Regions from separate parts of the Acidovorax sp. 69 genome, predicted to be linked through region 2. Evidence: predicted binding sites of a transcription regulator. Region 2 holds the regulator's gene; the other holds the start of a gene.

Region 1 (10,313 bases), 3.1 Mb from region 2:
CGGCACCCAGTACGCCGAGGCACTGGTGAGCTACCTCGAAGAAGCCAAAAAGGCCGGCAAGATCGGCGACAAGATCGCCATGGTCAACATCGCCGACGGCTTTGGCGTGGAGCTGGCCAACGCGGCCCGCAAGGCGGCTGCCAAACATGGCTTTACGCTGGTCTACGACAAGAGCTACCCCATAGGCACACAGGACATGACGCCCATCCTCAACGAGGTCAAGGGCAAGGGGGCCGACACGTTCATCGCGTTCTCGTACCCACCCGACACGTTCCTGATCACCGACCAGTCGAAGGTATTGGGCCTGAACCCCAAGGTGATGTTCCTGGGTGTGGGCTCGCAGTTCCCGATGTACAAGCAAAAATTCGGCGCCTCGGCCGAGGGCATCATGGGCCCCGGGGGCGTGGACTTCGATAGCCCAGCGATCAAGGACTACTTCCAGCGCCATGTAGCCTCCTCCAAACAGGAACCCGACCGCTTTGCCAGCACCGTCCAATACGCCGCGCTACAGGTGCTGCAACAGGCCATCGAGAAGGTCGGCAAGATCGATCGCGCGGCCGTCACCAACGAGATCCGCACCGGCAGTTTCGACACCATCCTGGGACCTGTGAAGCTGGAGAACCAGCTGTTCAACAACCTGTGGTGGGTGGGCCAATGGCAGAACGGCGAGTTCTACGGCGTGGCGCCTTCGGCCAAAAAGGGCGCCAAGCCCGCGCTGCTGCCCAAGCCCGCCTGGAAAAACTGACGCGCCCTTCACCTCCACAAGGCCCTGCGCAGCGCAACCCTTGGGGTGACGCGGCGCAGGGCGTCACATTCCATGAATTTCCTTGATGTTTTGCTGGCCGGAGCCACCCTGGGCGGCCTGTACGGCCTGGTGGCCATGGGCCTGACACTGCAGTACGGCGTGGCCCGCATCATGAACCTGTCGTATGGCGAGTTCCTGATCGCGCCCGCTTTCCTGACCTACGTGCTGGTCTCACAGTTTGGCTTGTCGCCCCTGTGGGTGCTGGTGCTGGCCATCCCCCTCGGCTTTGCGGTGCAATGGCTGGTCTACCAGCTGCTGCTAACACCGCTGGTGCGCCGTACCGGCGCCGGGCCCGCGCTGGAGGTGGACTCCATCCTGGCCACCTTCGGGCTGCTGTTTGTGGTGCAGGGCGCCATGCTGGTGGTGTTTGGCGGCAACTACTACAGCTATGAATATCTGTCGGTGCCCATCCATGTCCTGGGCAGCACCGTGGCGGCCAATCGGCTGCTGGTGCTCGTGGTGGCGGTATTGGTGGGCGGTGGCCTGTATGCGCTGCTCACGCGCACTCGCATGGGTACCGTGGTGCGGGCAGTGTCGGTGGCGCCGCGTTTTGCGCAACTGGTGGGTATCAATGTGCGCCAGACCTCGGCACTGGCCTTTGGCATGGGTGGTGCCTTGGTGGCCGTGAGCGGCGTTCTGGTCAGCATGTTCCTGCCGTTCTCGGCCTCCATGGGCACGATGTTCGCCATGAAGGCCCTGATCGTCGTGATCATGGGCGGCGTGGGCAACCTCATGGGCTGCCTGATGGCGGGCCTGCTGCTGGGTTTCGCCGAAACCCTGGTCGCCAGCTTTGTCGACCCCGGCCTCACGCTGGCAGTCAACTTTGGTCTGTTCTTGCTGGTGCTGTTGTTTCGCCCCACCGGTTTGTTTGGAAAGGCTGCGCGATGAACTCCCCCCGTGAATGGTGGGCCTGGGGTGCGGGCGCCACTGCCGTACTGGGTCTGGCACTGCTGCCCCTGTGGCTGCAAAACGACTACGTGCTCTCCCTGCTGATCAGCGTGCTGATGTACAGCGTGCTCGCTACCGCCTGGGCGCTTTTTTCAGGTCCCACGCGCTACATCTCCTTGGCCACAGTGGCCTTCTTCGGGGTCGGTGCCTACACCACTGCGGTACTGGGCGAGGTGCTGCCCTGGGCCGGTGTGCTGGCCGTGGCGCTGCTGCTGGGTGTGGTCATGGCCCTGTTGGTGGGCCTGGCCACCTTGCGCCTGTCAGGGGTGTATTTCGTGATCTTCAGCTTTGGTCTGGCCGAGCTGACCAAGCAGTTGGTGACCTGGTACGAGGTCAACATCACCAAGGAGATTGGTCGCTACGTGTTCGTGGACATCACACAGCAGCACATCTACTGGCAATTGCTGGGCCTGCTGGCGCTGGTGCTGGCGCTGCGCGCGCTCATCCAGCGCACCCGGCTGGGGCTGGCGCTGCGGGTGATCGGAGAGGACGAGACGGTGGCCGTGCACGTGGGCATCAATACGACGGTGGTCAAGGTCGTGCTGTTTGCGGCCAGCTCGGCCTTCATCACCGTGACCGGCGCCGTCATGGCCCCGCGCTGGACCTACATCGACCCGAGCATTGCCTTTGCGCCCGTGATCTCGTTTCAGACGCTCATCATGGCGCTGCTGGGCGGCCCTGCCGCGCTGCTGGGTCCGCTACTGGGGGCTGCACCGCTGGTGCTGCTGTTCGAGTTCCTGTCGGCCAGTTTCCCCAACCACTTCTCCATCCTGCTGGGCCTGGTGTTCATGGTCATTGTGTACCTGGTGCCCAACGGCTTGGTCAGCCTGTTGCGCCGCAAGGGAGGGCGACCATGACACACCACAACGCAAGCCCCACCACCGCACCGCTGCTGGATCTACAAGGCGCCACGCGCCGCTTTGGGGGACTGGTAGCCGTGAACCAGCTGGACCTGGCGGTCTACCCTGGTGAGGTGGTGGGCCTGCTCGGACCCAACGGTTCGGGCAAGACCACGGCCATGAACCTGATCTCGGGCGCCCTGCCCTGCAGCAGTGGGCAGATCCGCTTTCAGGGGCAGCTCATCAGCCAGCTCAAAAGCCACCAGATCGCCCGCATGGGCCTGGCACGCACCTTTCAGCTGGTGCGTGTGCTGGGCAGCATGAGCTGCCTGGAGAACGTGGAGGCTGGCCTGGCCTTCAACCCGCAGGGCGTGCATGGCAAGGCCGCGCGGGTACAAGCCTTGGCCCTGCTCGATCGCGTGGGTCTGGCAGCGCAGGCCGCACTGCCTGCCGCCGATCTGACCTATATCGACCAAAAACGCCTGGAACTGGCACGTGCCCTGGCCTTGGCACCCCGCCTGCTGCTGCTCGACGAGTGGCTGGCCGGCCTGAACCCCACCGAGCTGCAACAGGGCATCGCCCTGATCCGATCACTGCGCGACGAAGGCCTGACCATCTTGCTTGTGGAGCACGTGATGGATGCCGTGCATGCGCTGTGCACACGTTGCGTGGTGATGAACTCGGGCATCAAGATTGCCGACGGGCCCACGCGCCAGGTGCTGTCCGACCCGCAGGTCATCAAGGCCTATCTGGGCGACGAAGACGCCGAACCCCATCCCACGGAGGCCCTCCATGCTTGACGTACGCGATGTCTCGGTGCGCTACGGCAAACACCAGGCGCTGGAGCGCGTTTCACTGCACGTGTCACCGGGAGAGATCGTGGTGATGCTCGGTGCCAACGGCGCAGGCAAGTCGTCCTTCCTGAAGGCGCTGGGCGGCATGGTGCGCCCGCAGGCTGGCGCCAGCGCCACCTTGAGCGGCGTGGACCTGATGCAGCTGCCACCGCACCACATCGTGGATGCCGGGCTGGCACTGGTGCCCGAAGGGCGCGGGGTATTTGGCGACCTGAGCGTGCGCGAAAACCTGCAACTGGGTGCCCACCCGGCCCGCGCACGGGCGGGCGAAGCGCAGATGCTGGACCGTGTGCTGGGCCTGTTCCCCAAGCTCGCGCAGCGCATGCCCCAGGCCGTACGCACCATGAGTGGCGGCGAACAGCAGATGGTGGCCGTGGGCCGCGCCTTGATGTCGCACCCCGAAATCCTGTTGCTCGACGAGCCGTCGCTGGGCCTGTCACCGCTCATGTGCAAGGAGCTGTTTGCGGCACTGGCCCGTATCCGCACGCTCGGCGTGGGGGTGCTGCTGGTGGAGCAGAACGCGCGCCAGAGCCTGGCGATTGCCGACCGCGGTTACCTCATCGAAACCGGCCGACTCACGGGCGAAGGCAGCGCCCAGGAGCTGCTGCATTCGCCCGCCGTGCGGCGCGCCTACCTGGGCGCCGCCGCAGAACACTGATGCCATTTTTGAACCTCCTCACCACTTTCGGAGAACTTCCATGAGCCACATCCCCATGCTGATTAGCGGCGAACCACGCGCCGCATCTAGCGGTGCCACGTTCGAGCGCCGTAACCCTCTGGACCACAGCGTGGCCACCACGGCCCCGGCAGCCACAGTGGCCGACGCGGTGGCGGCGGTCGATGCCGCCGCCCAGGCATTTCCCGCCTGGGCCGCGCTGGGTCCGGGCGTTCGCCGCGCACTGCTGCTCAAGGCCGCACACGCACTGGAGGCCAAGGCCGACGCCTTTGCTGCCGCCATGGCAGCAGAAACCGGCGCCTCGGGCCTGTGGGCCGGGTTCAACGTGCACCTGGCCGCCGACATGCTGCTCGAAGCCGCCGCTATCACCACCCAGATCAGCGGTGAGGTGATTCCATCCAACGTTCCGGGCTCGTTGGCAATGGCCGTGCGCCAACCCGCAGGCGTGGTGCTGGGCATTGCGCCATGGAATGCGCCGGTCATCCTGGGCGTGCGCGCCATCGCCACACCACTGGCCTGCGGCAACACCGTCGTCCTCAAGGGGTCTGAACTGTGCCCCGCCACGCACGGCCTGATCATCGAGGCGCTGCAGGACGCCGGGCTGCCCCCGGGGGTGGTCAACTTTGTGACCAATGCCCCCGCCGATGCCGGTGCCGTGGTCGAGGCCATGGTGGCCCACCCGGCGCTCCGGCGAGTGAACTTCACCGGCTCGACCAAGGTGGGCCGCATCATTGCGCAGACCTGCGCCAAGTACCTCAAGCAAGCGGTGCTGGAGCTGGGCGGCAAAGCCCCCTTCGTGGTGCTCGACGATGCCGACGTGGACGCTGCCGTGGCGGCCGCCACCTTCGGCGCGTTCGCCAACTCGGGGCAGATTTGCATGTCCACCGAGCGCATCGTGGTGGACCAGAAGGTGGCCGACGAGTTCGTGGCCAAACTGGCCTCACGCGCCACCAGCCTGCCACTGGGCGACCCACGCAAAGGCCCGGTGGTGCTGGGTTCGGTGGTGGACCAGGCCACCGTGGTGCGCTGCAATGCCCTGATCGACGACGCACTGGCCAAGGGCGCCACGCTGGTGTGTGGCGGCAAGGCCGACAGCACGCTGATGCCCGCCACGTTGCTGGACCATGTGACCCCTGCCATGCACATCTACCAGGAAGAATCATTCGCCCCGGTCAAGGCCATCGTGCGCGTGAACGGCGTAGAGGAAGCCGTCGCCTGCGCCAACGACAACGAGTTCGGCCTCTCGGCCGCCGTGTTCGGGCGCGATGTGGCCAGGGCGTGGCAAGTGGCGGGCCGCATTGAATCAGGCATCTGCCACGTCAATGGCCCCACGGTGCACGATGAAGCCCAGATGCCGTTTGGCGGTGTCAAGGCGTCGGGTTATGGCCGCTTTGGGGGCAAGGCTGGCATCGATGCGTTTACCGAACTGCGCTGGATCACGGTGCAGACCGCACCACGCCACTACCCGTTCTGACACCCGTCGTACCGCTCTCCATCGGGGCAGACTCCATTCAAGGAAACAACACCATGCTGCAAGGTAAGAAGCTGCTGATCACCGGCGTGTCGTCGGGCATTGGCGAAGAAACCGCCCGCGTTGCCCGCGCGCAGGGCGCTCACGTCATCGGGGTGGACCTGAACCCACCCAAGGTCGAGGTGGACCAGTTCCTGTCTGCCGACCTGGGCAACCGGGCCTCCATTGACGCGCTCGTCGCCCAGTTGCCGCAGGGCCTGAACGGCCTGGCCAATATTGCTGGCCTGCCCCCCACCCGCCCCGCAGCACAAGTGCTGCGCGTGAATCTGGTGGGCCTCAAGCACCTCACGCTCAGCGTGCTGCCCCGGCTGGCCGACGGGGCTTCCATCGTCAATCTGGCGTCACTGGCCGGTGCGGGTTGGCCAGATGCGGTGCCCACCATCCGCGCCAGCGAATCGCTGGACTTTGATGGGGTCGATGCCTTCTGCACGCAGCATGGCATCGAGGGCGCTCGCAGCTACTTTTTCTCCAAGGAAGCCCTGATTGCCTGGACGCTGCAACACCGCTGGACTTGGCGAGCACGCGGTATCCGCATGAACGCGGTGAGCCCGGGGCCGGTGGATACGCCCATCCTCAAGGACTTCATCGAAACCCTGGGAGCCCGCGCCGAAGAGGACATGAAGACCATGGACCGCCCCGGCCGGGCCAGCGACATCGCACCGGTCGTCGCCTTTTTGCTCAGCGACGCTTCAGGCTGGCTGCGCGGTGCCAATCTGCCGGTGGATGGGGGCATGCACTCCCATATCCTGGTGCAGCAGCACGGGCTGTGACGCCAGCAGCGTGACCACGGCGCCGACACATCGGCGTCGTCATGCCTGTGCCGTGATTGCATCCAACGGCCACCGCGGCTTTACATCAAACGCATAGTCTGTCTTTGCCTCCTGCTGCCCCGCCTGCAGCCGCATCGCGGCCGCCATGGCAATCATGGCGCCGTTGTCGGTGCAAAGATGCAACTCTGGATAGTGCACACGCACCTTGGCCGCCGCGCAGGCCGCATTGAGCTGCGCGCGCAAATGCCGGTTGGCCCCCACGCCACCCGCCACCACCACGCGCTTCAAACCCGTCTGCTTCAACGCGGTGAGCGTTTTCTTGACGAGCACATCCACAATCGCCGCCTCGGTGCTGGCCGCCAGGTCGGCCTTGCGCACCGCCAGCTCGTCGCCCAACTTTTTGGCCTGCGTCAGCACGGCGGTCTTGAGCCCGGCAAAAGAGAAATCGAGGTTGCCACTGTGCAGCAGCGGGCGCGGCAGCTTGAAGGCTACCGGGTCGCCATGTTCGGCCAGACGCGACAATGCGGGCCCGCCGGGGTAGCCCAGTCCCATGAGCTTGGCCGACTTGTCGAAGGCCTCGCCGGCCGCATCATCAATGGTCTCGCCCAGGATTTCGTAGCGGCCCACACCGTCCACGCGCATCAGCTGGGTATGCCCGCCGGATACCAGCAGCGCAACAAACGGAAACTCAGGGGGGTCGGCGCTCAGGAATGGGGACAACAGGTGTCCTTCGAGGTGGTGTACACCCAGCACCGGCTTGTCGAGCGCTGCGCCCAGGGCACAGGCCACACCCGCGCCCACCAGCAGTGCACCCGCCAGGCCTGGGCCGCGCGTGTACGCCACCACATCCACATCGGTCAGTGACTGGCCCGAGTCCTTGAGTACCTGCGTCGCCAGGGGCAGCACGCGGCGAATATGGTCGCGGCTGGCCAGCTCGGGCACCACACCGCCATAGGCCTGGTGCATTTCGATCTGGCTGTGCAGCGCGTGCGACAGCAAGGTGGGCACGGCATCGCCCGTAGAGCGGACCAAGGCCACGCCGGTCTCATCGCACGAAGATTCAATACCCAGTATCAGCAGACTACTCATGCCCCGAGTGTAAAACCCGGGGGCCAAAGACCCTTTGCGCCCGTGCGGGGGTCAGAGTCACCAGCGATCCGACCGCATGCGCAGCTCCCAGCTGCCTGCCCGCAGTTCGTACACACCCACGGCGCCGTAGCGCTGCTCGCCTTTGTCATCCCAGGTCATGGTGCCGATCACGGGGGCATAGCCGTTGATGCTGTGCATGGCCTTGGTGATCTCTTTCGGGTCGGCCGACTTGGCCTTCTGGATGGCGGCCGAGAGCACATAGGTGCTGTCGTAGCTGTAATGGCCGCCATAGGCCGGGGGCTTCTTGTAGGCGGCGATGTATTTTTCGAGGAAAGGCTTGCCAGTGGTGAACTCCTTGGCCTCCAGCACCGGCGACGTGGCATAAATGCCCTGCACAATGCCCGCGCCCTTGGTCATGTCGGTGGTTTTGATGGTGTCGCCCCCGAGCAGGCTGACCTTGGTGTGATCGACCTTGCGCAGGGCCTCCAGCAGCGCCAGGGCCTGGAAGTCATTCAGCGTGGAGACAATCACCTCCACCTTGGCCGCTTTGAGTTCGCCAGCGAGTTCGTCAAACGCCACGGTTTTATCGTCGTACGACTTGCGCACCAGCACCTCTTTTTTCTCGGTCTTGAGTTGCTGGGCGGCGCCGTCGGCCAAGCCCTTGCCGTAGGGCGTGCCGTCGTCCAGCGCCGCATAGCGGGTGGCACCAAGCTGTGTGGCCGCAAACGAGCCGATGGCGCGGGCCTGCAGGGTGTCGTTGCCCACCATCCGGAACGTCGTGGGGAAACCCAGCTGCGTGAACTTGGGGTTGGTGGAGATCGCGATCTGGGCAATGTCCTTGGCGGCGTAGATGGGCGCTGTCTCGATGCTCACGCCAGAGTTCAGATGCCCGATGACAGCAACCACACCCGCATCCACCAATTGCTGGGCGACGGCCTTGCCAGTAGCGGCGTCGGCCTTGTCGTCCACCGACACCACCTCCAGCGTCACGCGCTTGCCATCCACCGTGTAGCCCGACTTGTTGAGTTCGTCCACCGCCAGCTTCACGCCATTGAGCAGATCCTGCCCCAAGGCCCCCAGCGGGCCGCTCAGGGGTTGCGCCACACCAATTTTGATGGTGTCCGGCACCTTGCCGCATCCGGTCAGGAGTGCGGCAGTCGCCACGGCGGTCAGGGCCAGGCAGGCCGAGAAGCGGCGCCGGTCGATGTGCTTATTCATGCAAGAAACTCCATGTGTGTATCAAAGTGACGGATGTATATGCGACGCCACCGCCGTGGCGCTATCGGGTATGCCCTCCCGCACCCCGCTGTATTAGCAACTTTCAGGCCCTGCAAGGCGCGCGGCTGCAGGGCACCAGCCCGGATCGGCCTCGCCCGGAATGACGGCGCTCCCCCATTTCCCTCCACGATCCTGCATGCACCGCTTCGGCGCGCCCTTTTACGGCGTAAAAATTGCTTATGCTCAGCGCTATGAATGAGGCTTTGCGCATCGTGGTGGTTGCCCCGGATCTGGCGATTGCCGACCCGAACGACGAACACGCCGTACTCCAGGCGGAACGCTCGCGTGCGCTGCGCATTGGGCTGCTGGAAAACAACTTCAACCTCGTGGCCACGTTGCCCGCCGATGTGTTCCTGAGCGAGCGGATCGCCCAACTCCAGCCCGATCTGATCATCGTGGACGCCGAAAGCGAAGCGCGGGACGCGCTGGAACATGTGGTCATGGCCACACGCGACGAGCGCCGCCCCATCGTGATGTTCACCAACGACGAAGACACGTCGCACGTCAAGGACGCCGTGGCGGCGGGGGTGTCCGCCTACATCGTCGCGGGGCTGGCCCCGCAGCGTATCCGCCCCATTCTGGACGTGGCCATGGCACGTTTTCAGCACGAGCAATCCCTGCGCGCCGAATTGGCCGATGCGAAGACCGAGCTGAAAGACCGCAAAACCATCGACCGCGCCAAGGGCCTGCTCATGCAGCGCCAGGGCCTGAGCGAGCAGGTGGCCTACGAGAAACTGCGCAAGACCGCCATGGACAAGGGCCTCAAACTGGCGGACGTGGCCCAGCGCATGCTCGACGTGATGGATCTGCTGGGCTGAGCAGGTGACCTCCCCCTGAGGCGCAGCGCGCCTCGGTGCAGCGGCCCTTGGCGTGCATCCCGCGCCCGAGCCACGCCCTACTCCACCGGTTTCACCCCAAATGGTGCGCCGCACAAAGGCAGTGCGGCATTCGCTGCACGCACTACCTCCGCACATTTTCAAGCCCAATTGGCCTCCAGCGCTTGTTACACAGGCGCAAGCAGCTATTAATTTTGCAGCAATTCATGCGCCGAACTGGAGCGAGATCGGTACAACAAAGGCTGGCACGCTGCTTGCATCACCTCTTGCAAGACCAATGACGGTCTCACCTCTGACAGCACTGACCCAATGGCGGGCTGGTGCTGACACAAAGCCCCCCAATGGGCTTTGCCACGGACAAAGGCGTCCCTCTTCGAAGCCCGTTTGCGCATGCAAGCAGGCCAGGAGAGGACGCCTTTTTTGTTTTTAACGCACCAAGGAAACGCCCCATGACCGATCTGTTGAAAACCAGCCTCAACCGCCGCACCGTGCTGCAGGCCGCCACGGTGGGTGCTGTGGGTGTGAGCCCGGCCCTGAGAGCGCTCGTCCATGCCCAGGGCTCGGACGCCCCCGAGAAGAAGGAAGTCAAGATCGGCTTCATCCCGCTGACGGACTGCGCCAGCGTGGTCATGGCCTCGGTGCTGGGCTTTGACAAGAAGTACGGCGTCACCATCATCCCCACCAAGG
Region 2 (10,313 bases):
CGTGGGGCCAGGTCGGCCACGATGGCGTCAAACCCCTTCCAGAAGGCGGCGACATCGACACCCGTGCCGGGCAGCACCTTGTCTTCGACAAAGCGGTACAGGGAGGTGGCCACTTGCAGGCCATGGATAGAGGTGCGGTCGGTCATGGGGTGCCCAGAGAGTTGGTGAACAGGGGATCAAAAAAATAGAGGCTTCTGCACGCAGAGCATGGGCAGACTGTATTGCAAATGTTTGCACACATAAATACGCTGAAAATCTCAAAACCAGTGACTTTTACGCAAAAGTGGGCCCATGGCGAGGTGCTGTGCCTCTGCCATTTTGCTATCTAATTAATAGCAATAACCCGTTATTCAACATGCGCTATAGCCAATTTTTCTCACATTCCTGATCTAGTGCGCTGGCGCGGCGGTCTGAGGGGCTGAATTCCCGTGGTCCCCATAATGGTCGCCCATGGACAAACTCAAAGCCTTCGAATCTTTTGTGTCGGTGGCCACGCGCGGCAGTCTCACCGCAGCCGCCAAGGCCGAGGGCGTGGCGCCCGCCATCATGGGGCGCAGGCTGGATGCCCTGGAAGAGCATCTGGGTGTGAAGCTCCTGGTACGCACCACGCGCCGCATCAGTCTCACGCATGAGGGCAGCGCCTTTCTGGAAGACTGCCAGCGCCTGTTGTCCGATGTTGCCAATGCCGAGGCCAGTGTGTCCGAGGGCGGCGTCAAGGCCACGGGCCACCTGCGCATTACAGCGCCCGCCGGATTTGGGCGCCGCCACGTGGCGCCGCTGGTGCCGCGCTTTCGCACATCGCACCCCGATGTGACCATTTCGCTGAACCTCAGCGATCGCGTGGTGGACCTGGCGGGTGAGGGTTTTGACTGCGCCGTGCGCGTGGGCGACCTGCCGGATTCCTCCCTGGTCAGCGTGCGTATCGCCGACAACCGCCGCCTGTGCGTGGCCACCCCCGCCTACTTGCAGCGCCACGGCACGCCAGGCCACCCCAGTGAGTTGTCGGCGCACGACTGCCTCACACTGTCGAGCGAGGCTTCGCAAACACGCGGCTGGGCGTTTCGCATGCCAGTAGAGGGGGGCAACACGGAGGTGATTCACCTCAAGCCCGGTGGCCCGCTGGATTGCTCGGACGGGCAGGTGCTGCATGACTGGTGCCTTGCCGGTTACGGCATTGCCTGGCGCAGCACCTGGGAGGTGGAGGCGGAGATTGCCGCTGGACGTCTGGTGGAGGTGCTCCATGCGTTTGCCGCGCCTCCCAACGGCATTTACGTGGTGTTTCCCCAGCGCAAGCACATGCCATTGCGAGTGCGGCTGTGGATCGACCTGCTCAAGCACAATTACAGTCAGCCGGGGTTCTGGAAAGCTGTGTGACACCACGCTGACTTTTCTCTGAACCTGCAGGACTTTCACAAGGAATTGATCCCATGACTCTCGAAGCCGTCCTGGCTGCCCTCCACTTGGTGGCCATCCTGACTTTTGTGGTTTTTCTGTCGAGCCAGGCCGCGCTGTGCCGTATCGAATGGCTCAACGCCGCCGTGGTGGAGCGCCTGGCCCGTCTCGATCTGATCTGCGGCGTGGCAGGTGCGGTAATGATCGGCAGCGGACTGGCGCGCGTTCTGTGGGGCGTCAAAGGGGCGTCGTGGTACTTGTCGCAACCACTGTTTCACATCAAGATCACCATCGTCCTGGCCATGGTCGTCCTGTCGTTTGTGCCGTCGGTTGCATTTCGCCGTTGGCGCCACACGGTGCGCAGCACGGGCGCCTTGCCGGACGCATTCGAGGTGGCACGGGTGCGCCGCCTTGTGATGATCCAGTCGCATGTGCTGCCGGTCGTGGCCGTGATTGCGGTGTTCTGGGCGCGTGGCTGGTAGCGGCGCCGTGGTGGCGTTGCATTTCGCGCCTTCTTGCCCTGTGTGGTGAGCGCGCCGAACACAGCAAAAGAAAAGCCCGCCCGGCAGAAGCCGGCGGGCTTTTCTTTTGTCACGCGGTGCGTGTGGAGGATCTGGCTTACTTCTTCAGGCAGTCGCTCATGAAGGCTTTGCGTTCGTCGCCTTTGAGCGTTTTGGTCTTGGCATCGGCATTGCAGGTCTTCATCTTGTCCTGCTGTGTGACCGGTTTGTTGCTCAGGCAGGTTTTCATGAACGCCTTGCGTTCGTCGCCCTTTTGGTCTCCCGCTTCCTTGTTGCAGGTGGCCATCTTGGACTGCTGCTTGGTCGGCGCCTTGGCGTCGTCGGCAGCATGAACGTTAGCGCCCAAAGTCAGGGCCAGGCCGAGTGCGGTCAGGGAAATCAGCTGTTTCATGGAATCTCCTGGTGTGAGTGCGTTATGGGGGGTCCCGGCGGCATTGCACCATAGAACGCTGCGGGCGGCAACGCAGAGAAGGGAGGGCGAGCATCGGGGGACGGCGCGGTCTACCGCAGCGAAGGCCTCCGCGGCACCGCTGCGGCGTGGTGGGCGCGCAGCGCGGTATGAATCTGCCGTGGGTCGTAAGCCAGTCCCTCAAGGAGGACCACCACATCGCCCCCCCGTTGCCAGCGCTGCAGCGTTTTGACGATCACGCCCAGCGCCGATACCGTGCTGCTGCTGCGCAGCTTCACGCGGATGGCGTTTTCGTAGCCATCGAACTGTACGCGCTCCATGGCCTCCCACGGCACGGTGGCCGAATCATCGTCGCGCAGGTCGGTGATGCCGGATTCGTCGATCACCACCGCAGGCTCCCGTACGCTGTAGGCCTCCCAAGCCGACCGGCCCAGGGTCCCTGCGATGCAAAACGAGCTGAACGCCCCGACCGAAGCGATGAGCGTAATCAACCTGTTGTCGGCCGCATAGATCAGAAGCACCGAGTAGGCCAGGCACGCGACCATGAGCAGTGTGAAGGGCACCTGAAACAGCAGGGTCCACCGGCGTCGGTACAGAAAAATGGGTTGAGGCTGCATGCGTAAATCTCCTGAGCCAGGGCGTGGCAGCACCTTCTGCCGACGGGCCATTGTCGCTGTGCCAGCGCGATCCCGGCGGGTCGTCCGGCGCCTTCGTTAAACGGCCCCGTAAAATCCGCCGATGCTCACAGCCAAAAATGAATTGCTCGCTGCGCTTGCCGCCGAGCTGGAAGTCCTGTCCGAGGGCGCCGGCGCCAAGGCAGCGTTTGAATCCCCCAAGGTGGCCGCGCATGGCGATTTCGCCTGCACCGCCGCCATGCAGCTGGCCAAGCCGCTCAAGCTCAACCCCCGCGCGCTCGGCGAGCAGCTCAAGGCTGCCTTGGAGGCCACACCGGCCTTCCGGCGCTGGGTCGATGCGATCGAGATCGCTGGCCCCGGTTTTCTCAACATCCGCCTCAAGCCCGCCGCCAAGCAGGAAATTGTGCGCGAGGTGCTCGCCGCTGGCGAGCGTTTTGGCTACCAGACGGATCGGGGCGCCAAGGTGCTGGTCGAGTTCGTCTCGGCCAACCCCACGGGCCCGCTGCATGTGGGCCATGGCCGCCAGGCCGCGCTGGGTGATGCCATCTGCAACATCTTTGCCACCCAGGGCTGGGACGTGCACCGCGAGTTCTATTACAACGACGCCGGTGTGCAGATACAGACACTCACAAACAGCACCCAGTTGCGCGCCAAGGGTTTCAAGCCCGGTGACGACTGCTGGCCTATCGACCCTGAGAATCCGGCCAGCAAGGCCTTCTATAACGGCGACTACATCCAGGACATCGCCAACGACTTCCTGGCCAAGAAGACCGTCAAGGCGGACGACCGTGAGTACACCGCCACCGGCGATGTGGATGATGGGGAGTCCATCCGCCAGTTCGCCGTGGCCTACCTGCGCAACGAGCAGGACAAGGACCTGCAGGCCTTCAACCTGAAGTTCGACGAGTACTACCTGGAATCGAGCCTGTACACCAGCGGCCGCGTGGACGCCACGGTAGGCAAGCTCGTCGCCAACGGTAAGACCTACGAGCAGGACGGCGCCCTGTGGCTCAAGAGCACCGACTACGGCGACGACAAGGACCGTGTCATGCGCAAGCAAGATGGCACCTACACCTACTTCGTGCCCGACGTGGCCTATCACATCGCCAAATGGGAGCGTGGCTTCACCAAGGTCGTCAATATCCAGGGCACAGACCATCACGGCACCATCGCCCGGGTGCGCGCCGGGCTGCAAGCGGCCGATGTCGGCATTCCCCAGGGCTACCCGGACTACGTGCTGCACACCATGGTGCGTGTAGTCAAGGGCGGCGAAGAGGTCAAGATCAGCAAGCGCGCCGGCAGCTATGTGACGCTGCGCGACCTGATCGAGTGGACCAGCAAGGATGCCGTGCGCTTCTTCCTGCTCAGCCGCAAGCCTGACACCGAGTACACCTTCGACGTGGACCTGGCGGTGGCTCAGAACAACGACAACCCGGTGTACTACGTTCAGTACGCACATGCGCGGATTTGTTCGGTGCTGCGCGCCTGGCAAGAGTCCGTGGTCGGGCAGGGCGGTGGCGACGTGGCCTCGCTGCAGGGCGTGGACCTGTCGGCCCTGGAAGGCCCACAGGCCCAGGCGCTGATGCTGCAACTGGCCAAATACCCCGAGATGCTCACTGCCGCTGCTGACGGGGAGGCTCCGCACGACGTGACCTTCTACCTGCGCGACCTGGCCGCCAGTTACCACAGTTACTACGACGCCGAGCGCATTCTGGTGGACGATGAAACAGTCAAGCGGGCTCGCCTGGCTCTCGTCGCCGCCACTGCGCAGGTATTGCACAATGGCCTCGCCGTGCTGGGCGTGTCGGCCCCAGCCAGAATGTAAGCAGTGACGTTGAATATGAAGAAACAACAGACGGGCGGGACCATCATCGGCTTCATCGTCGGGGTCATTGTGGGCCTCGGCGCTGCACTGGCTGTTGCCGTGTACGTGACCAAGGTGCCGGTACCCTTCCTGAACAAGGGCAACGGCCGGGGCGCCGACCTGGATGCAGCCGAATCGCAGAAGAACAAGAATTGGGACCCGAACTCGCCGCTGTATGGCAAGAACCCCGCGCGCCCTCCCGCACCGGCCGTGGCGGCGGCTGCGTCGGCCCCGACCTCCACGCCAGCGCCCGAGGTGCGTGCTGCAGCTTCTGCTCCCAAGCCTGCCGCCAGCAAGCCCGAGGCCGCCAAGGCCGAAAGCAAGCCCGGTGCCGACCCGTTGGGGGATCTGGCCGTGGCCAAAGCGGCTGCCAAGGGCAATGTGGACCCGTTCGACTATTTTGTGCAGGCAGGTGCGTTTCGCACCCAGGCCGATGCCGACGCCCAGCGCGCCAAGCTGGCCATGTTGGGTTGGGAGGCCCGCGTGAGCGAGCGTGAGCAAAACGGCCGTGCGGTTTTCCGCGTGCGGGTGGGCCCGTTCACCAAGCGCGACGACGCAGAGCAACTCAAGGAAAAGCTTGATGCAGCTGGGGTGGAGTCTGCCCTGGTGCGCGTGCAGCGCTGAACTTTTTACTGAGCCTTGGCTCACACCCCCATACCCGAACCAGGAGAGTCTTTGTCATGAAACGCCGTGAGTTTTCTTTGTCCGCCGCCTCCGCAGTTGCTGCTACCACCCTGACGCTGCCAGTGGCCAACACCGCGCTGGCCCAGGCCCGCCAGTTCAAGGAGGGCAAGGACTTCAAGCGGCTGGACAAGCCCGTGGCGCCCGACGCGCCCGCTGGCAAGACCGATGTGATCGAGTTTTTCTGGTACAGCTGCCCCCATTGCAATGCGTTCGAGCCCACGCTGGACGCCTGGGTCAAAGCGGCGCCCAAGGATCTGAGCATCCGCCGTGTCCCCGTGGCGTTCAACGCCAGCTTTGTGCCACAGCAAAAGCTTTACTACGCGCTCGAAGGCATGGGCAAGCTCGAAGCGTTGCATGCCAAGGTGTTCCGTGCGATCCATGTGGAGAAGGCGAAGCTGGCCAAGGACGATGAAATCCTGGCCTGGGTGACCCAGCAAGGCGTGGATGTCGCCAAGTTCAAGGAGGTCTACGGCTCCTTCGGCGTGTCCAATCAGGTCCGTCGCGCTTCGCAGCTGCAGGACGCTTACGGGGTGGAGGGCGTGCCTTCGATGGGTGTTGCTGGCAAGTTCTACACAGACGGCACCATGGCTGGCAGCATGCAAACCGTGTTGCAAGTGGTGGAATACCTGGCCACCACGGCCCGCAAAGGCTGACGTTAAGCTGCCGCCTACCGTCTGGCACCCCCTCAAAAGCCCGCACAAGCGGGCTTTTTTCGTGGTGAAGGCCAACGGGTGGATACAATGATTGCAAGATTCGTGCCCTATGAACCATCGCCTCATCCCCCTTCTCTTGCTCGCAGCCCTGCTTGGCCCCTTGGGCGTGGCGCACGCCGAAAAGGCAGACCGCGCCAAACCGATGAACATCGAGGCCGATGCCCTGCGCCACGATGAACTCAAGCAGACCAGCGTGTTTTCGGGCCGCGTGGTCATGACCAAGGGCACCATCGTGCTGCGCGGTGCGCGGCTGGATGTGCGCCAGGATGCTGATGGCTATCAATATGGCGTAGTCACGGCGGAGGCCGGTAAACGGGCCTTTTTCCGCCAAAAACGCGACACGCTGGCCGGGGTGCCTGATGAGTTCATCGAAGGCGAGAGCGAAGTCATCGAGTACGACGGCAAGGCCGACAACGTGCGCTTCATTACCCGTGCCGAGCTGCGCCGCTACCGTGGGGCGATGCTCAGCGACGAAATCACGGGCGCCGTGATCGTCTACAACAACCTCACCGATGTGTTCACTGTGGATGGCCAGCGGACCCCTGCAGCCAATGCAGCGGGCGACGCCCCAGCCTCCGGCAGCCGCGTGCGCGCGGTGCTCGCGCCCAAGGACCCCAAGCCCGGCGCGACAGCACCGGTGCCGGCACTGCCTTCGTCAGCCCCTGTGCTGCGGCCCAGCAACAGCCTTGGCGGCGACGCGAAGTGAGCGCGCCGCCTGACCGTTCCGGCCCTGACTCCCAGGCCGGCAGCCGACTGGAAGTTCAGCACCTGGCCAAGTCCTATGGCAGCCGCAAGGTCGTCAAGGACGTGTCACTCACGGTTCAAAAGGGCGAGGTCGTGGGGCTGCTCGGCCCCAACGGCGCGGGCAAGACCACCTCGTTCTACATGATCGTGGGTCTGGTGCGCAGTGATGAGGGCGACATCCGCATCGACGGCCAATCGGTGGCCCATATGCCCATCCACCGCCGCTCGCGGCTCGGGCTGTCTTACCTGCCTCAGGAAGCCTCCATCTTTCGCAAGCTCTCGGTCGAAGAGAATGTGCGCGCCGTGCTGGAGTTGCAGCGTGGCGATGACGGCCAGCCGCTCTCACGTGACGCCGTTGAAGAGCGCCTGACGGCCCTGCTGCAAGAGTTGCGCGTGGACCACCTGCGTGCCTCGCCCGCCATGGCTTTGTCGGGCGGTGAGCGCCGCCGCGTTGAAATCGCTCGCGCCCTGGCCACCCAGCCGCGTTTCATTCTTCTGGACGAGCCCTTTGCGGGCATCGACCCCATCGCCGTGATCGAGATCCAGCGCATCATCGGCTTCCTGAAAGCGCGGGGCATCGGTGTACTGATCACGGACCACAACGTGCGTGAGACCCTGGGCATCTGCGATCACGCCTTCATCATCAGCGACGGCCGCGTGCTGGCGCAGGGCACGCCGTCCGAGATCGTGGACAACGCCGAAGTGCGCCGGGTGTACCTGGGCGAACATTTCCGCATGTGATGAAGCCAGGTCTCTCGCTGCGCGTCTCGCAGCATCTTGCACTGACCCCCCAGCTTCAGCAGTCGATCCGGCTGCTGCAGTTGTCCACGCTCGAACTCTCGCAGGAAGTCGAGCAGATGCTCGACGAAAACCCGTTCCTCGAACGCAATGCCGACGAAGCTCCGCGCGAAGAGTTTGGCCTGGAAGCGGCCGACACGCCCGCACAGGCCGATGACTACAGCGCGGACGATGCTATTTTTTCAGGAGCTACTAGCGCAAGCAGCACAAGCACTGAAAGCCAAAATGATGCTGAAGTCTCCAGCGCTGGCTCCGACGAGCCCGACTGGAGCGGCGACGGTACCGTGGAGATGGCGCCCAACGACGCCGAGTGGGGCGGAGATGCCCCTGCCCGCACGCGCAACGACTCCGAAGGCGATGAGGCCGACGCCACCGAGCTGGCCCGCTCCCATGAATCGCTGACCGCTTTTTTGCACCGCCAGGCGTTGGCGCTGCGCCTGTCCGAGATCGACCGCGCTGCGCTGCGCTTTCTCATCGAGTCGCTCAACGACGACGGCTATCTGGAAGACCCCCTGGAAGAGCTGGCCGTCAGCCTGGCGGGCCCCGAGGATCTGGAACAGATCGAAGAGCTGGTGCACCGCTTTACTGTGGCGCAGCGTTTGCTGCAAAGCCTGGAGCCTGTGGGTGTGGGCGCACGCGGCCTGGCGGAGTGCCTCACGCTACAGCTCAACGCCTTGGCGCAGGATGAAGACAGCGATGCCGACCCTGACACGGTGCAAACGGCACTGCGCATCTGCCAGCAGCCGCTGGAGATGCTGGCCCGGCGCGACGTGCGCCGCCTGACCCAGGCCTGCAGCGAAGGCGGCAGCAGTGGCGAAGAACGCACGCGCGCAGCCATGGCCCTGATTGCCCGGCTGGAACCGCGCCCAGGCCGCAGGTTTGTCGATGTGGAGCGCAACATCATCGTGCCCGACGTCATCGTGCGCAAAGCGGGGCGCGCCAATGGGCGTGATGGCCAGCACAACTTCATCGTCGCACTCAACCCCGACGTCATGCCGCGCCTGCGCGTGCATGACATCTACGCCGGCGCCCTGCGCGGCCACAAAGGCGGCGAGGGCCACCAGGGCATGCAGCAGCGCCTGCAGGAAGCGCGCTGGTTCATCAAGAACATCCAGCAGCGCTTCGACACGATCCTGCGGGTGTCGCGCGCCATCGTCGAGCGGCAAAAGAACTTCTTTACCCATGGCGAACTGGCCATGCGCCCGCTGGTGCTGCGCGACATTGCCGACGAGCTGGGCCTGCACGAGTCCACCATCAGCCGCGTGACCACCGCCAAGTACATGGCCACGCCGATTGGCACCTACGAGCTGAAATACTTCTTTGGTTCGGGCCTGGGCACCGAGACGGGTGGCAATGCATCCAGCACCGCCGTGCGCGCCCTCATCAAACAGTTCGTCGCGGCAGAAAGCCCCGCCAAGCCGCTGTCCGACAGCCAGATCGCTGAAATGCTCAAGGAGCAGGGCATTGAATGCGCGCGCCGTACGGTGGCCAAGTACCGCGAGGCGCTCAAAATTGCGCCAGCCAATCTGCGCAAGGCGCTGTAGATGTGCTGGCAGGTGGGTGCGCCCACCTGGTTTTTCCGTTCTGCTATTTCTCCTTCTACCCGCCGCTCCACCATGGCCCGCATCGTTTTCGACCTTCCTGCGCACTTCGGTTTTTCCACCGAAATGCAGATCTACATCAGCCACGTCAACCAGGGCGGCCACCTGGACAACGCGCAACTGCTCAGCCTGGTGTCCGAGGCGCGCGTGCGTTTCTTCCAGTCGCTGGGTTACCCCGAGGCCGATGTGGGTGGGTTGTCCATCGTGGTGGGCGACATCGTGGCGCAGTACAAGTCGGAAGGTTTCCACGGCGAGACCATGCGGGTGGAGATGGCGCCTGCGGACTTCAATCGCTACGGTTTTGACCTCGTTTTTCGCATGACCGAGAAGGCCGAGGGCCGCGAGGTGGCGCGCGGCAAGATCGGCATCGTTTTCATTGGCAAGGCCGACCGCAAGGTGGCGCCCATCCCCGAGTCCATCCGCCAATTGCTGCTTTTGCGCGCCTGAGAGGCTGAGCGCGTATCCTTTCGGCCAGTCTTATGAACCAACTCCAACTTTTCCTCCCCTGCGCCGCCGGCGTCGAGGGCTTTCTGGCCGACGAGGTGCACGCCATCACCGGCCTCACGGGGCAAGACCTGCTCATGGGCCGTGGCGGCGTGCTGCTGCGTGCCTCGTGGCGCGATGCGCTGCTGCTCAACCTGCACAGCCGCCTGGCCCAGCGCGTGCTGGTGCAATTGGCCCACCGCCCTTACCGTTCTGAAAACGACCTGTACGCCGCCGCCAGTGACGTGGCCTGGGAGATCTGGTTCACCACGCGCCAGACCTTCAAGGTCGAGGTGACCGCCCAGCACAGCCCGCTGCAGAGCCTGAACTTCGCGGGCCTCAAGGTCAAGGACGCGGTGGCCGACCGCTTCCGCGCCAAGAGCGGTGTGCGGCCCGATGTGAACACCCAGTGGCCCGACGTGCGCATCCACCTGCACCTGACCACCGACGAAGCCACGATTTACATCGA

Evidence for each region. The regulator sigma-54, encoded in region 2, starts transcription at its own class of promoters, with help from an activator protein. The targets are predictions, from matches to a motif close to TGGCANGNAANCTGCTTT.
Region 1: CLU85_RS16415 (ANTAR domain-containing response regulator) is a predicted target of sigma-54. The motif match lies at 8,953-8,970, and genes of this name have one in related genera.

What each region holds. Positions count from the first base shown of each region.
Region 1 covers NZ_PGEP01000001.1:3,567,791-3,578,103, forward strand. Annotated here, with positions in the region: gene CLU85_RS16370 (amino acid ABC transporter substrate-binding protein) at 1-745, shown strand, start outside; gene CLU85_RS16375 (branched-chain amino acid ABC transporter permease) at 818-1,693, shown strand; gene CLU85_RS16380 (branched-chain amino acid ABC transporter permease) at 1,690-2,610, shown strand; gene CLU85_RS16385 (ABC transporter ATP-binding protein) at 2,607-3,392, shown strand; gene CLU85_RS16390 (ABC transporter ATP-binding protein) at 3,385-4,104, shown strand; gene CLU85_RS16395 (aldehyde dehydrogenase) at 4,145-5,596, shown strand; gene CLU85_RS16400 (coniferyl-alcohol dehydrogenase) at 5,650-6,423, shown strand; gene tsaD (tRNA (adenosine(37)-N6)-threonylcarbamoyltransferase complex transferase subunit TsaD) at 6,463-7,512, opposite strand; gene CLU85_RS16410 (branched-chain amino acid ABC transporter substrate-binding protein) at 7,570-8,730, opposite strand; gene CLU85_RS16415 (ANTAR domain-containing response regulator) at 8,982-9,608, shown strand; gene CLU85_RS16420 (CmpA/NrtA family ABC transporter substrate-binding protein) at 10,076-10,313, shown strand, end outside.
Region 2 covers NZ_PGEP01000001.1:482,823-493,135, forward strand. Annotated here, with positions in the region: gene CLU85_RS02200 (malate synthase G) at 1-146, opposite strand, end outside; gene CLU85_RS02205 (LysR family transcriptional regulator) at 451-1,374, shown strand; gene CLU85_RS02210 (DUF2214 family protein) at 1,428-1,874, shown strand; gene CLU85_RS02215 (PsiF family protein) at 2,011-2,304, opposite strand; gene CLU85_RS02220 (hypothetical protein) at 2,415-2,939, opposite strand; gene argS (arginine--tRNA ligase) at 3,061-4,782, shown strand; gene CLU85_RS02230 (SPOR domain-containing protein) at 4,798-5,445, shown strand; gene CLU85_RS02235 (thiol:disulfide interchange protein DsbA/DsbL) at 5,502-6,158, shown strand; gene lptA (lipopolysaccharide transport periplasmic protein LptA) at 6,268-6,924, shown strand; gene lptB (LPS export ABC transporter ATP-binding protein) at 6,921-7,703, shown strand; gene CLU85_RS02250 (RNA polymerase factor sigma-54) at 7,703-9,304, shown strand; gene CLU85_RS02255 (thioesterase family protein) at 9,377-9,808, shown strand; gene CLU85_RS02260 (class I SAM-dependent RNA methyltransferase) at 9,841-10,313, shown strand, end outside.